One region of the Streptomyces sp. NPDC015032 genome, then DNA from elsewhere that is predicted to be linked to it. Evidence: riboswitches for the same ligand, from Rfam matches in the RefSeq annotation. Region 1 holds a riboswitch; the other holds the start of a gene.

Region 1 (7,358 bases):
GACACCACTGCTGTCGGCTCCCTCAAGGTGCCCGGCGCACGTCTGCACTACGAAGTGCGCGGCAAGGGTCCTCTCATCGTGCTGGCCGGTGCCCCGATGGACGCCGCAGCCTTCGCCCCGCTGGCCGAGCTGCTCGCCACCGACCACACCGTGCTCACCACCGACCCACGCGGCATCAACCGCAGCAAGCTCGACGAACCCGACCAGGACTCGACACCCCAACTGCGCGCCGACGACCTGTCCCGGCTGATCACCCACGTCGACGCGGGACCGGCCATCGTCCTGGGCTCCAGCGGCGGCGCCGTCAGCGCGCTGGCCCTCGCCCGGACCCATCCTGGCCAGGTGCACACCATCGTCGCCCACGAGCCACCGCTGATCGAACTGCTGGAGGACCGAGAGCAACTGCGCACAGGAACCGAGGACCTCATCGCCACCTACCTCTCCGGCGACGTGACGGGGGCCTGGAAGAAGTTCTTCGCCCAGGCCGGCATCACGATGCCCGAGCCCGTGATTGAGCAGATGTTCGGCGGGGAGCGCGATCCGCAACAAGTGGCGGACGAGCGCCGCTGGTTCGCGCACGAGATGCGCGCCAGCACCTACTGGCAGCCTGACCCGGCAGCCCTGCGCGCGGCGACCACTCGCATCGTGGTGGGCATCGGCGAAGACTCCGCCGGACAGCTCTGCGACCGAACCTCCCGCGCGCTCGCCCAGGCGCTGGGCACCGAGCCGACGATGTTCCCCGGCGGCCACACCGGGTTCGTCGAGACCCCCGACGTCTTCGCCACCCGCCTGCGCACGGTCATACACGAGAACTGAGCTACAGGAACACGCACCGAGCGCGGTCTCAACTACGCGGTTGAGACCGCGCTCGGTGCGTACCCGGTGCGCCTCGCGAAGCAGAACAGGCTGATCGCCGAAGTGACCGACTGGAGTGCCCAGTCACAAGATCACGATCTACGGCTGGAGTATGAGCCGAGGATAACAATGTCAAATTTCTCTCATGCTCGGCGTTTCGGCCTATGCGATGGGTTCTTGCCAGCCCTCGAGGATCGCTCGAATGAAAGCCCCCTGCACTGATAGAACTGGCGATGTCATTTCATGACGTGAAGCCGGGAAGCGATGAATCGAACGCTCGTCGCATTCGGTATCGCCCTTCCGGCGTCATGATCTTAACCACTGCGCCGGTAAACTCCGCACCCCTACGGGTGGCGGAAATTCCGCAGAGCCCACTGGCATGCACACTGAATGCTTCGACTCAAGACACAGCGAAAGGTTTCCGAACATGATCCGCAGTTTGAAGACTCCGCTCCCGTCGGCAACACCGAAAAATATCACCGCCCAGCGAGGGAAGCGACTAAGTCCCGCATGGACCGTGACAGTAGCTACCACACTTTGCCTTTCGGCGACGACGGCTGTACCCGCCAGCGCACAGCCCGTGCCTGCCACCCCGGACCAGACCCAGACCCAGACCAGCGCATACGCCGACAGTTCACACCGCCCCATTGTATTCGTTCACGGTTGGAACTCGGACAAAAATGTCTGGTCCGGCATGCGGAATTATGCTAAAACGCAGGGTTACAAAGAGAGCGAACTGCATAGTTACGACTACAGCGAGATGACGAAAAGCGGTAAGGATAATCCCGGAATCGACGTCATCGCCGAGGACTTCTCCAAAGAAGCTAACAGAATTGCAAAAACATCACCGGATGGGAAGGTTGATGTCGTAGCCCACTCGATGGGAGGTCTCGTCGCACGCGCCTACATCAAGAAGTTAGGCGGAGTGGACAAGGTGAAGCATTTCGTATCCATGGGAAGCCCCCACCACGGCACAATCGTGGCCGATGTGGGGACTGGAGCATCCGACGTTGCCCGGATTGCAGCTTTCTTATGGAGGAACAATGGACTGGTAGGGCGCGCAGCAGAACTTGCCAAGAAGTGTGATCAGCAGTGCCGGGACATGGCAAGCGGGTCAAGCTTTTTGCGGTCTCTCAACTCGGGTGACGAGGCACCGCAGGGGATTGACGGGTACCCCCGATACACAACCTTCCGCTCAAATGTAGACGACGAGCCGGCAATCCACACGAACTCCAGAAACGGAGGACTGCCTCAGATCGGCCTGTGTGACGGTGTCGTATTCGGAATTACCGCACAGGGGAGCTGGGCATACGAAGGGAATGGTCCGAATGTACGGGGTGGAAAGACTTCTACCCTCCGGGGGGCGGATAACGTGGTCACGACATGCCTGTCGCATGACGGCTACTATAGCGATCCATGGACGCAAGAAAAAGCCCTGGACGCGCTCACCGAAACCACCAACGGGGAAAAAGACAAGCATGCGCCCAAGATGCGAAACAGGACGGAGTGCAACGAACTATCTCGGACCAATAGTGGCGATAACTGGGTTCAAGCATGGCTGCAGTCCTGCCTGGAAGTCAGCCCCGAAAAAGAGGTTACCCCGGTCCTCCGGATCCGCGGATGCGGGCACTATCGGCAGCCTTTCGGAATCACCTTTTGGTATTACACACCGCAAGGGTACGGAGATAACGTGCAATGCGTTATGACTCGCCAAGATCTCTCGCTCAGCCGAAAGGAAAGCAAGAATAGGAATGAGCCTGGCAGCCATGAGGCGGCCTTCGCCACCCGAGCCGGCGAGGTCAGAGTTGCCAATCTCTCCCTCCAGGGGGCAGGAAATTATCAACTCTACAGCGCGAACCGGTACAATCCCCACAGCGCTCCTCAAGTGAGCGTGAAAATCCAGACGTGGAATGATCGTGACAACTATGCGGCCCTGAATCCCCCTGTCGAGGGGCCGAGCGTAACAGTCCGCTAACCTCGCTGTTCCGCTTGAGCGGCGTCCGGGTCTTGGGCGGGAACACGAAAGTGCCTTCCGAGTTGGGACGATGAACCTTGCCGAGGGGGTTCTGTCGGTCCAAGCGGAGGGCACTTTCTGCATGCAGGTAACGGTTCCCGTCCCAAGCACGTCTCCACCGACGGTTCGGGGGTGATCGGGCACACGGGCGCACGTTTGCCGGCAGATCTTGCCGATGCCACTAATGTGACCACCGCCTGCTCCACTGCGCTCAGGCCGCTGCGACCGCGTGGCACCGGGCACGATCCAGGTCGGCGCCGGGGCCGCCGAACCGACCGGCATGGTCCCCTCCGCCTGCGGATCTCGGCGACCTGGCCCTGGAGACATGCCGCGCGATCGCGGATCAAGAGCGCCCCCGAAAGCATTACAGGGAGGGCGGAACGCAGGGCGCGTCGTCAGTACCGCGCGCCGGCGCAGCCAACCTCACGCAGGAGCCTCACCGTTGCTCCGGTGCACGGTGGAGGCGGGGTTGCCGGGCAGGTCCCGTGTCACATGTCACGTTCCGGGATGTGAAGAGCGGTGCCCCGGGAACAGCCCAGCCTCTAGTCTGGCCGGTGCAACTGGTTCGCCCTGTCCGCCAGGCAGGCGCGTCGTAAGAGGGAACCCGGTGGGAATCCGGGACTGCCCCGCAGCGGTGAGTGGGAACAACCGCCGTCATACGCACTGGATCCGGGCCTCGGATCTGGGAAGCGACGGCCAGTAGGTGTCCGCCTCGGCGGACGTGCCCTCGAGTCCGAAGACCTGCCCGTTGTCCGCACGTGACCGATCGCGTGCGGATATCCCGGTGACCTCGTGGGCGGGTCGGCGTACATACCAGACGGACGAGCACCCCCGAGGTGCGACCGATCCGTCCGGTTCGTCACCCTTCGCGCCCGTGTCCCGTCTCCGGGATCTCAAGGAGTCATCTCGCGAAGGAGATTTCCGTGACAGCGAAGCCCGCAGCCGCGGCAGCACGGGCCACCGTGTACGGCTACCCCCGCCAGGGCCCGAACCGGGAACTGAAGAAGGCCGTCGAGGGATACTGGAAGGGCCGGGTCATCGCCGACGCCCTCCGCGAAACGGCGGCCGGTCTGCGCCGGTCCAACTGGCAGCAGCTGGCGGATGCCGGTGTCCACGAGGTGCCCACCGGCGACTTCTCTTATTACGACCATGTCCTGGACACCAGTGTCATGGTCGGCGCCGTCCCCCGGCGGCATCGTGAGACGGTCAGCGCCGACGCACTCGACGGCTACTTCGCGATGGCCCGCGGCACCCAGGATGTGGCGCCGCTGGAGATGACCAAGTGGTTCGACACCAACTACCACTACCTCGTCCCCGAGCTCGGCCCGGACACCGTCTTCACCGCCGACTCCGTCAAGCAGGTCACCGAGCTGAAGGAAGCCCTCGCGCTCGGACACACCGCCCGTCCTGTGCTGGTCGGCCCCGTCACCTACCTCCTGCTCGCCAAACCCGCCCCCGGGGTGGCGGCCGGCTTCGAACCGCTCACCCTGCTGGACCGGCTGCTGCCGGTCTACGCGGAGGTACTCGCCGATCTGCGTGCGGCCGGCGCGGAATGGGTCCAACTCGACGAGCCCGCGCTGGTCCAGGACCGCTCCCCGGCCGAGCTGGACGCCGCTGCCCGCGCCTACCGTGGACTCGGCGATCTGACCGACCGGCCCAGGCTGCTCGTGGCCTCCTACTTCGACCGGCTCGGCGAGGCGCTCCCCGTACTGGCGAAGGCCCCGGTGGACGGCTTGGCGCTGGACTTCACCGACGCCGCGGCCGCCAACCTCGAAGACCTCGCCGCCGTCGGCGGGCTGCCCGGCAAACGGCTCGTCGCGGGCGTCGTCAACGGCCGCAATATCTGGATCAACGACTACGAGAAGTCGCTGGCCACCCTCGCCACTCTCCTCGGCCTCGCCGACCGGGTCGACGTGGCCGCCTCCTGCTCCCTGCTGCACGTCCCCCTCGACACAGCGCCCGAAAGGGACATCGACCCTCGGATCCTTCGCTGGCTCGCCTTCGCCGAGCAGAAGACCGCGGAGGTCGTCACGCTGGCGAAGGGACTGGCCCAGGGCACTGGCGCCGTCGCCGCGGAGATCGCCGCCAACCGCGCCGACCTCGCCTCCCGCGCGAACTCCCCGATCACCCACGACCCCGCCGTACGGGCCAGGACCGCGGCCATCACCGACACCGACGGCCGTCGCTCCCAGCCGTACACCCGGCGTGCCGCCGCCCAGCGTGCCCACCTCGGGCTGCCGCTGCTGCCGACGACCACCATCGGCTCGTTCCCGCAGACCGATGAGCTGCGCGCGGCCCGCGCCGACCTGCGCGCGGGCCGGATCGACACGGCCGGTTACGAAGAGCGGATCAAGGCCGAAATCGGCGAGGTCATCTCCTTCCAGGAGAAGACCGGCATCGATGTCCTGGTACACGGCGAGCCCGAACGCAACGACATGGTGCAGTACTTCGCCGAACAGCTCACCGGTTACCTCGCCACTCAGCACGGCTGGGTCCAGTCCTACGGCACCCGCTACGTCCGCCCGCCGGTCCTGGCCGGCGACATCTCCCGCCCCGCCGCGATGACGGTGCGCTGGACCTCATACGCCCAGTCGCTCACCGACCGTCCGGTCAAGGGCATGCTGACCGGACCCGTCACCATGCTGGCCTGGTCCTTCGTCCGCGACGACCAGCCGCTCGGCGACACCGCCCGACAGGTCGCCCTCGCCCTGCGCGACGAGGTCGACGACCTGGAGAGCGCGGGGGCTTCAATCATCCAGGTCGACGAACCCGCCCTGCGCGAGACCCTGCCCCTGCGCGCGGCGGGCCACCCCGCGTACCTGGAATGGGCCACCGAGTCGTTCCGTCTCACCACCAGCGGCGTGCGACCGGATACCCAGATCCACACCCACATGTGCTACGCCGAGTTCGGCGACATCGTCCAGGCCATCGACGACCTCGACGCCGACGTCATCAGCCTGGAGGCCGCCCGCTCCCACATGCAGGTGGCCCGCGAACTCGCCGCTCACGGCTACCCGCGCGAAACGGGCCCCGGCCTGTACGACATCCACTCCCCCCGCGTGCCCGACGCGGACGAGGCTGCCGCACTCCTTCGCAAGGGGCTGAAGGCCATTCCCGCCGAACGGCTGTGGGTCAACCCCGACTGCGGCCTGAAGACCCGCGGCTGGCCCGAGACCAGGGCGTCCCTGGAGAACCTGGTCACCGCGGCCCGCACGGTCCGCGGTGAACTGCCCGCGTCCTGACCCGCAAGCGCCCGAAGGGCCGGGGCACCTGCGCGTGCCCCGGCCCCGGCGCGGGCCGGCCCGGCACTGCTCGGCCCGCCCGGTTGGCAACTCCACGCACAGGCACACCGCGCGCCTCCGCACAAGCTCCGGGAGACAGGCCGATCCACACCAGGGTTGTCATTATTTAGGTTAGGCTAAGCTAAGAAAATCTCGGCAGTCCGCACCCGTCGGTTCGTATGCCGTCGGGGAACGGCGGGCACGGTTCGTGAACGAGGCGGGGGCAGACGTGAGACCGGTCGTCACAGAGCGCGCGGAGGCGGATCCGTCCACCGGGTCACTTCCCCTGCCGGAAGAACTGCGGGACCGCGCGGTCGTCGTCAAGTTCGGTGGCAACGCCATGGTGGACGCGAGCCTGCAACGGACGTTCGCCCGGGACATCGTGGAGCTGTGGCACACCGGCCTGCGCCCGGTCGTCGTACACGGGGGCGGGCCGCAGATCAGCGCGATGCTCGACCGCCTCGGCCTGGAATCCCGCTTCGAGGCGGGCCTGCGGGTGACCACGCCGGAGACCATGGAGGTGGTGCGCATGGTGCTGAGCGGCCGGGTCCAGCGGGAGCTGGTCGGCCACATCAACGCCCATGGGCCCTTCGCCGTGGGCATGACGGGCGAGGACGCACACACCATGACGGCGGTGCGACGACCGGCCCTGGTGGACGGCCGACCGGTGGATATCGGCCTCGTGGGCGACATCGTGGACGTGAACCCGGGCATGGTGCGCACGCTCCTGGAGCAGGGGCACGTCCCGGTGGTCTCCCCCGTGGCACGCGGTGAGGACGGACAGATCTACAACGTCAACGCCGATCTCGCGGCGTCGGCCCTGGCCGTGGCCCTCGATGCCGAGCGGCTGGTGATGCTCACCGATGTGGAGGGGCTGTACGCGAACTGGCCGCAGAGCACCGAGGTGATCGAGCGCCTGACCGCCGATGCGCTGGGCAGGCTGCTGCCGGGGCTGGCGAGTGGGATGCTGCCGAAGATGGAAGGCTGCCTGCGGGCCGTCCGCGGCGGCGTGCGCAGGGCACACGTGCTCGACGGCCGCGTGCCGCACGCGGTGCTGCGAGGCGTCCTCGGCGAGACCGGCCCCGGCACCACCGTGGTTCCCGACAACAGCCCGGACCACAACGGGAGAAGCACGTGACCGCCGCGGACGGTGCGCCACTCACGCACCGCCGACGGGCACCTGCGGCGCCCCGCCCCTGACACCGATG
Region 2 (7,358 bases), on a different contig from region 1:
CACCCGCATGGTGGTGCTGCCCGCGGTGAACTTACCGGCCGGCCCGCTCCACCACCGCTTCTTCCACGAACTGGAAGCCGGGCTGCGCCGCCTCGACTACACCGTGGTCCAGTACGGCAGCACCGGCCTCGACGCCGACGACGCACCCCGCGCCTGGGCAGAACTCCGTCCCGTCGCCGTCATCGCACCCGGCACGATCGCCCTCACCCCGCAGGGCATATCCATGCTCAGGCGAGCCGGGGCCAAGGCCGTCATCACGCTCGGCCCGCGGCCGGTGGCCGGCGCCCACGCGCTGGTCATGGACCAGCGAAAGGTCGGCAGCTGCGCGATCGGGCACCTGCTGGAGCGAGGCCGGCGCCGTATCGGCGTGATCATGCCCGAGGAGGGCGGCCTCGGTCTGTTCGCCGAACCCCGGCTGGACGGGGCCCGGCAGGCCGCACGGAGCCACGGGGCCCTCGTCGAACCGCTGCCGCTGCGCTACGAGGAGGGGGCGGCCGACCGGCTGGCCGCCCGCTGGCGCACGCTGGGCCTGGACGCCGTGTTCGCGTACAACGACGCATACGCGATGCTCCTGATGCGGGCCCTTCAGGACGCGGGCGTCGAGGTGCCCCGTGAGACAGCCGTGATCGGCGCCGACGACCTGATGCTCGGCAGACTGCTGCGGCCCCGGCTCAGCAGCGTACGTCTGGAGATGGCCACGGCGCAGCCGCCGGCGGACCTCGTCGACCGGCTGGTGCGACACCCCGGCAGCGCCCCCGAGCACCACGACCTGCTGCGGGCCAGGATGGTCCACCGCGAGTCCAGCTGAGCCGTCGAGTCCGCGAGGTGCCGTAGCGCGGCAACATGCGTACCGCGCGCCGCCTGCCTAGCGTCATGACCATGAGCCATCCGCAGAGTTACGAGATCCTGCTGGTCCCCGGATTCGCCGAGGACACCGCCGAAGCCGCCGAGCCCGGCGGCGCCATCCGCTCGGCGGTCGTGACGGCGACCGGCGAGACGGGGGCATCGGGCTATCCCCGCTATTCGGGTGAAGGCGTCGTGGCGGACATCGACCCGGCCACACACACGGTCGAGGCCCTGCTGGTCGACGGCGCCGAGCTGGACTACGGCCTCTCGGTCCGGATCAAGGAGAGCAAAGCCGACAGCAACGCCGGCGGCTGAGACCGCGCCGCCGGGCTCCGGCCGGAAGGCCACGGAAGGCCACGACAGGGTGAAGAAGGCCGAAGAAGGCCGAGGAAAAGCCGAGGAAAGGCACGGGAAGGGGCCCGGCCGGTCCGGCCGGGCCCCTCACCGCTCGTGTGCGCGGGGAGCCTACTTCTGCTCCTTCTGCTGGTCCTCGATGGACTTGCGGACCTCGTCCATGTCCAGCTTCCTGGCCTGTCCGATGATGTCCTCAAGCGCGGCCTCCGGCAGCGCCCCCGGCTGTGCGAACACCGCCACGTTGTCCCGGACGATCACCAGCGTGGGAATGGAGCGGATCTCGAAGGCCGCCGCCAGTTCCTGCTGCGCCTCGGTGTCGACCTTGGCGAAGACCAGGTCGTCGTGGCGCTCCGAGGCCGCGTCGTAGACCGGCGCGAACTGCCGGCACGGGCCACACCAGGAAGCCCAGAAGTCGATCAGGACGAAGTCGTTCTCGCTGACGACCTGATCGAAGTTTTCCTTGGTGAGCTCGACGGTGCTCATGTTCTGTTACCTCTTCCTGTGCCCGTTCGGACCTGCCCGGCACAACGGTGCCGGTACTCGCGCTATTCCGCCTGCCCATGTGGACGCCGCGCACACCCGCGATAAAACTGTCCCCATGACAGATGCTTCCCTGAACGCCGAGTACGACGTCGTGGTGATCGGAGCGGGTCCGGTCGGCGAGAACGTCGCCGACCGGGCGCGTGCCGCCGGGCTCAGTACGGCGGTCGTCGAGACCGAGCTCATCGGCGGCGAGTGCTCCTACTGGGCCTGCATGCCCAGCAAGGCCCTGCTGCGCCCGGTCGTCGCCCGCGCCGACGCGCGCCGCGTCCCCGGCCTCGGTGACGCCGTGCGGGGCCCGCTCGACACGGCGGCCGTCCTCGCCCATCGCGACACCTACGCCTCGCACTGGAAGGACGACGGACAGGTCGCCTGGCTGGAGGGCATCGGAGCGGACATCTACCGGGGCCGGGGCCGGCTCACCGGTGAGAAGGCCGTCTCCGTGACCGCCCCCGACGGCACGGTGCACCGGCTCACCGCCCGGCAGGCCGTCGCCGTCTGCACCGGCAGCCGCGCCGTCGTCCCCGCCCTGCCCGGCATCGACGGGGCTCGCCCCTGGACCAGCCGTGAGGCGACGAGCGCCAAGGAGGTGCCCGGCCGCCTCGTGATCGTCGGAGGCGGTGTGGTCGGGACGGAGATGGCCACCGTCTGGCAGGCCCTCGGCGCCCGGGTGACGATGCTGATCCGCGGCAAGGGGCTCCTGCCGAAGATGGAGGCCTTCGCGGGTGAGCTGGTCGCGCGGGCGCTGACGGAGGCGGGCGCCGACATCCGTACCGGTGTCTCGGCGACATCCCTGCGGCGTGCGGCCCCGGACGGGCCGGTCATCCTGGAACTCGACAACGGCGAGCGTGTCGAGGCCGACGAAGTGCTCTTCGCCACCGGCCGTGCCCCGCGCACCGGCGACCTCGGCCTGGAGACGGTGGGTCTGACGCCCGGTTCCTGGCTCACCGTCGACGACAGCTGCCTCGTCGAAGGCACGACCTGGCTCTACGCCGTCGGAGATGTCAATCACCGGGCGCTCCTCACGCACCAGGGCAAGTACCAGGCGCGCATCGCGGGCGCCGCGATCGCCGCCCGCGCCGCGGGAGTGCCGCTGCTGGAGAACGACCGCTGGGGCGCCCACGTGGCCACCGCCGACCACGCGGCCGTCCCGCAGGTCGTCTTCACCGACCCCGAGGCCGCCTCCGTCGGCCTCACCCTCGCCGAGGCCGAGCAGGCCGGCCACCGGGTGCGCGCCATCGACCAGGATCTGGCCGCGGTGGCGGGCTCCGGACTGTACGCGGAGGGCTACCGCGGCCGCGCCCGCATGGTCGTGGACCTCGACCGGGAGATCCTGCTCGGTGTCACCTTCGTCGGACCGGGCATCGGCGAGCTGCTGCACTCGGCGACGATCGCGGTCGCGGGCGAGGTCCCCATCGGCCGGCTGTGGCACGCCGTTCCGGCCTATCCGACGATCAGCGAGGTCTGGCTGCGCCTGCTGGAGGCGTACCGCGACGCATAGGGCCCGGTCCGCCCGTCGTCGGCGGCTCCCCGGACGGCGCGGCATCCGTACCCACCTGACGACGGCCGTGAGCAGGGATTTCGTGCAGGGTGCCGCGGTGCGCCGAGCACGTCCTCATCGGCTCTGCGACCTCGGCCCCGATCCGGCGCAACGGGTCCAGCGACACCAGCGCGTCCTGAGCGACCGCCCCGACGGCCCGACGCCGCCCGGTGCGCCAGTGGCGTGTCCCTGCCCCGTCGCGCCGGTCACCCGCAGCATCCGCGCACTCGTCCGCGCCCCGGTGCCGGCCGGTCCGGGCGGGGCACGTGCCACGGTGCTCCTGCCCGGCCCCGGATCGCCGGCGTGGCCGAGGGGTCGGGCGGAGCGGGCCGGTCAGGCCGGCGGCCGCAGATCGCTGGTGGTGACTCGCACGTGGTCGACGACGAGTTGCTGGGGGAAGGAGGTGCTGCCGTCGGGGTCACCGGGCCAGTAGCCGCCGACAGCGAGGTTGAGGACAAGGAAGAAGGGCTTGTTGAACACCCAGGTGTTTCCGTTGAGATCGCCGGGTGTGCGGCGCTGGTAGACGTTGCCGTCGACCGACCAGGTCACCGAGTCGGGGGCCCAGTCGACCGCGAAGGTGTGGAAGTCGTCGGCGAACGCCTGGCCGCCCGGCAGTGTGTAGGCGGCGCCGATGCCGCCGGAACCGGAGTAGCCGGGACCGTGCAACGTGCCGTGGACCGTGGAGGGTTCGAAGCCGACGTTCTCCATGACGTCGATCTCGCCGGAAGCGGGCCAGCCGACCTGACCGATGTCGTCGCCCAGCATCCAGAAGGCGGGCCACATGCCCTGACCGCGCGGCACCTTCATCCGGGCCTCGACGTGCCCGTAGGTCTGGGTGAACCTGCCGGAGGTGTTCAGGCGTGCGGAGGTGTATTCGCACGTGCCGTACCAGCACTGGTAGTTGTTCGGGTTCTCACGGCGTGCGGTGATGACCAGATGTCCCTGGCCGTCGAGTGCCGCGTTGTTGTTGCCGGCCGTGTAGTACTGCCGTTCGTGGTTGTTGACGTTGTCGCCGGTCTCGATCTGCCACTTGCCGTCGTCGACTGCGGAGCCCGCGGGCCCGTCGAAATCGTCGGTGAAGGCCCCTGCCGTCACCGACGGCCGCGGCGAGGGCAGCGGCACCCCGGCGGCGAGGCCGGAGGAGGCCGAGACGAGGGCGAGTAAGGAGAGCGCGGATACCAGGAGACGCCGGGTGAGGCGGGGGGAGGTCATGGGGGGTCCTTCCCGTGCGGAATCGAGCAGCTGTCATGGGCATGGCAAACGCTCATCATGGGGGGAGCGGGGAAAGGCTTCCGTTCTGTCTGAGATTGAAGAAGTGAACCAAGAGCGTGTCAAGGCTTTGGTACGGACCACACTTCTTGCATGCGTCTGTGGTGGTACCGCCGCGCGGCAGTCCCGGATTCCCACCGGGTTTCCTCCTGCGACACGTCTGCCGGACGGTCAGGGCGACCAGTTGCACCACTGCCCTCGGCGCTGATGGATGGTTCCGGCACATCAGTCGTTCATGCTGTGGTGCGGGCCGTGGGAGGTGTCAGTTCCCCGCGGTGGGGGACAGCGGCTGCCCGCAGCGCAGATTCCACCGTCCGGACCGGCCGCTGAGCGTGGTCAGAGTCAGCGGGGCGACATCCAGCCGCCAGAACGCCTCCGTCGGCAGAGCGAGCGCCTGTACGGTCACCGCCCGTACCACCGCGGGCCCGACGACCCCCAGCACACGGCCGCCCGCGTCGCCGTCCAAATGCTGCATGGATTCCTCGGGCGCGCCGAAGGTCCCCACGGACTTCAGCCAGTGGCCGACCCGTGCGCAGAATTCCAGCAGGGACTCGCCGCCGTGCGGAGCCGCCGAGGGGTCGGTCAGCCAGGCCGACACGGCGTCCGGTTCGTTCGTGCCCACCTCGGCCAGCCGCTGCCCGGTCCATCGGCCCATGTCCCAGTCCCGGAGCGAGAGTTCGGGATCGGTGTGCAAGCCCAGGGCGTCGGCGGTTCCGGTGCACCGCGCGGAGGGCCCGCGTACATACCGGTCGGCCACGGGCACCGCCGGCGCGGCGGCCCGGGCCCGCCGGGCCCCGGCCGGGTCGATCGGAGCATCACCGTCGAAGCGCGCCTCGCGCAGCGAGGCGTTGAGCGCCGGTGAGATCAGCATCACCTGAACCGTCATGACCGGGTCGACTCCCTGAATTCTGGCCCTCACGTGTGCTCACCATGGCGTTCAGGCCCTCCGGCCCTGCCACCGGCACCGTGGCCAGGCCCGGTCCCAGGCGGTATCGTCCCAGGAACATGACGAAGGTGTGACGGAAGTCCGGTGAGAGTCCGGCACGGTCGCGCCACTGTGAACCCGTCCCCGTACGGGAAGTCAGACCCAGCACCTTCGTTCCAGCACCACGATTGGGACGCGTGTTCCCTCAGGAGGTTCTGCCATGGCACGGACTGCCGCTGCCCCCGCCGTACCGGCGATCACCCCCATCTCCGGGAAGGCCATTGCCCCTTGGGCGGTCTTCTTCGGCATCCTCATGCTCGTACTGCTGTACTTCGTCGGCGCCGAGCAGGGTGCCACCGCGGTCATCTCCGGCGAAGGCGTCCACGAGTGGGTCCACGACGGCCGCCACCTCCTCGGCTTCCCCTGTCACTGACGTACCGTCCGATCCAGGGGAAACCTCATGAACTCCATATCTGTCAGAGCCCTGCTCATCCGCGGCATGCTGGCCGGCCTGGCCGCGGGCGTACTTGCCCTGTTCGTCGCGTACTTCCTCGGTGAGTCCCGCGTCGATGCGGCCATTGCCCTTGAGGAGGCGCACAGCCACGACCACGGGGGCGGCGAGGAACTCGTCAGCCGCACCATGCAGTCCACCGCCGGACTCGCCACCGGTGTGCTCGTCTTCGGAGTGGCGATCGGCGGCATCGCAGCCCTCGTCTTCTGTTACGCCCTCGGCCGGATCGGCAGATTCGGACCCCGGGCCACGGCCGCACTGATCGCGGGAGCGGCCCTGCTGACCGTGTACGTCGTGCCATTCCTGAAGTACCCGGCCAATCCGCCGGCCGTCGGCAACCCCGACACCATCGGCCGACGCACCGCGCTGTTCTTCCTGATGGTCGCCCTCGGCGTGCTGCTGGCCGTCGCCGCCGTGATCCTCGGCCGACGGCTGGCCCCCCGCCTGGGCAACTGGAACGCAACGATCACCGCATCCGTCGCGTACGTCGTCGTGATCGGACTCGCCTACGCGTTCCTGCCCTCGTTCAACGAGGTCGGAAAGGACTTCCCGGCGGCGCTGCTGTGGGAGTTCCGCCTGACCACGCTCGCCGTACAGGCCATCCTGTGGGTCACCTTCGGCCTCGTTTTCGGCCACCTGACGGAACGGCTCCTCGCGTCGGGGGCCGACAGCGTCACCACCGGCCAGGGTGCGGCGAACCGGGCGGCCACCGCGGCCGGCTGACCGACGCACCGCTCGCCATCAGCCGGCATCTGGCCATCAGCCGGCATCTGACCGGCAGTGGGCATGTCGTCACGCACGAGGGCATCTCGTCATCAGCGCGCAGCGGAACCCGCCGGGAGCTTTCCGGCGGGTTCCGCTGCCTCGTCATGCCTAAGGGCTGTCCCGTAATCCCTGGCGGGCGCACGACGACAGCTACTTCCCCAAGCTCTCGGCTGCGCTCGAGCAGGGGAGGCCCCATCCTCGCCGCGTTGTCGGAACGTCCGAATACATCCAGTATGCGGACGTCCCTCCGCCTTGCGATGCACCGCATCTGCCGCCGCGCGCTGATCCACCAGGGATTACGGGACAGCCCTTAGCCCCGGCTGCCGGGAGGGACCGACGCATGCCGGTCCGCTACTCCCACCGCCGCCACCGCCACCACCGCCGAGGGAGCACTCCTGACGGAATGGCTGGACCGTCTGTCGAACGCCCCTCGCGACCGCCCGGAACTTTTCTGCGGGCCGGGCCGGACCCCGCGAGCCGGGTGTGATCCGGACGAGAGGCCCTCAGGACCGTGTCCGGCCCTCGTCGAAGCCGAAGTCCCCGGAGAGCGCCGCAGCCATCCGCAGGTGACCGGTCGCCTCCGCGTCCCGCCCCTGGCGCTCAAGTGT

Evidence for each region. A riboswitch is a leader RNA that binds a small molecule or an ion and turns the genes downstream of it on or off. The one in region 1 is predicted to bind cobalamin.
Region 2: another riboswitch for cobalamin. It lies ahead of ACF08M_RS06725 (CbtB-domain containing protein); the one in region 1 lies ahead of metE (5-methyltetrahydropteroyltriglutamate--homocysteine S-methyltransferase).

The regions. Positions count from the first base shown of each region.
Region 1 covers NZ_JBIBVN010000017.1:69,634-76,991, reverse strand. Annotated here, with positions in the region: gene ACF08M_RS23415 (alpha/beta fold hydrolase) at 1-816, shown strand, start outside; gene ACF08M_RS23410 (esterase/lipase family protein) at 1,436-2,830, shown strand; cobalamin riboswitch at 3,414-3,633, shown strand; gene metE (5-methyltetrahydropteroyltriglutamate--homocysteine S-methyltransferase) at 3,793-6,111, shown strand; gene argB (acetylglutamate kinase) at 6,437-7,288, shown strand.
Region 2 covers NZ_JBIBVN010000003.1:204,516-211,873, forward strand. Annotated here, with positions in the region: gene ACF08M_RS06695 (LacI family DNA-binding transcriptional regulator) at 1-808, shown strand, start outside; gene ACF08M_RS06700 (hypothetical protein) at 880-1,161, shown strand; gene trxA (thioredoxin) at 1,312-1,683, opposite strand; gene ACF08M_RS06710 (dihydrolipoyl dehydrogenase family protein) at 1,799-3,241, shown strand; gene ACF08M_RS06715 (family 16 glycosylhydrolase) at 3,614-4,492, opposite strand; gene ACF08M_RS06720 (histidine phosphatase family protein) at 4,812-5,435, opposite strand; adenosylcobalamin (AdoCbl) riboswitch at 5,545-5,691, shown strand; gene ACF08M_RS06725 (CbtB-domain containing protein) at 5,695-5,907, shown strand; gene ACF08M_RS06730 (CbtA family protein) at 5,935-6,708, shown strand; gene ACF08M_RS06735 (tetratricopeptide repeat protein) at 7,254-7,358, opposite strand, start outside.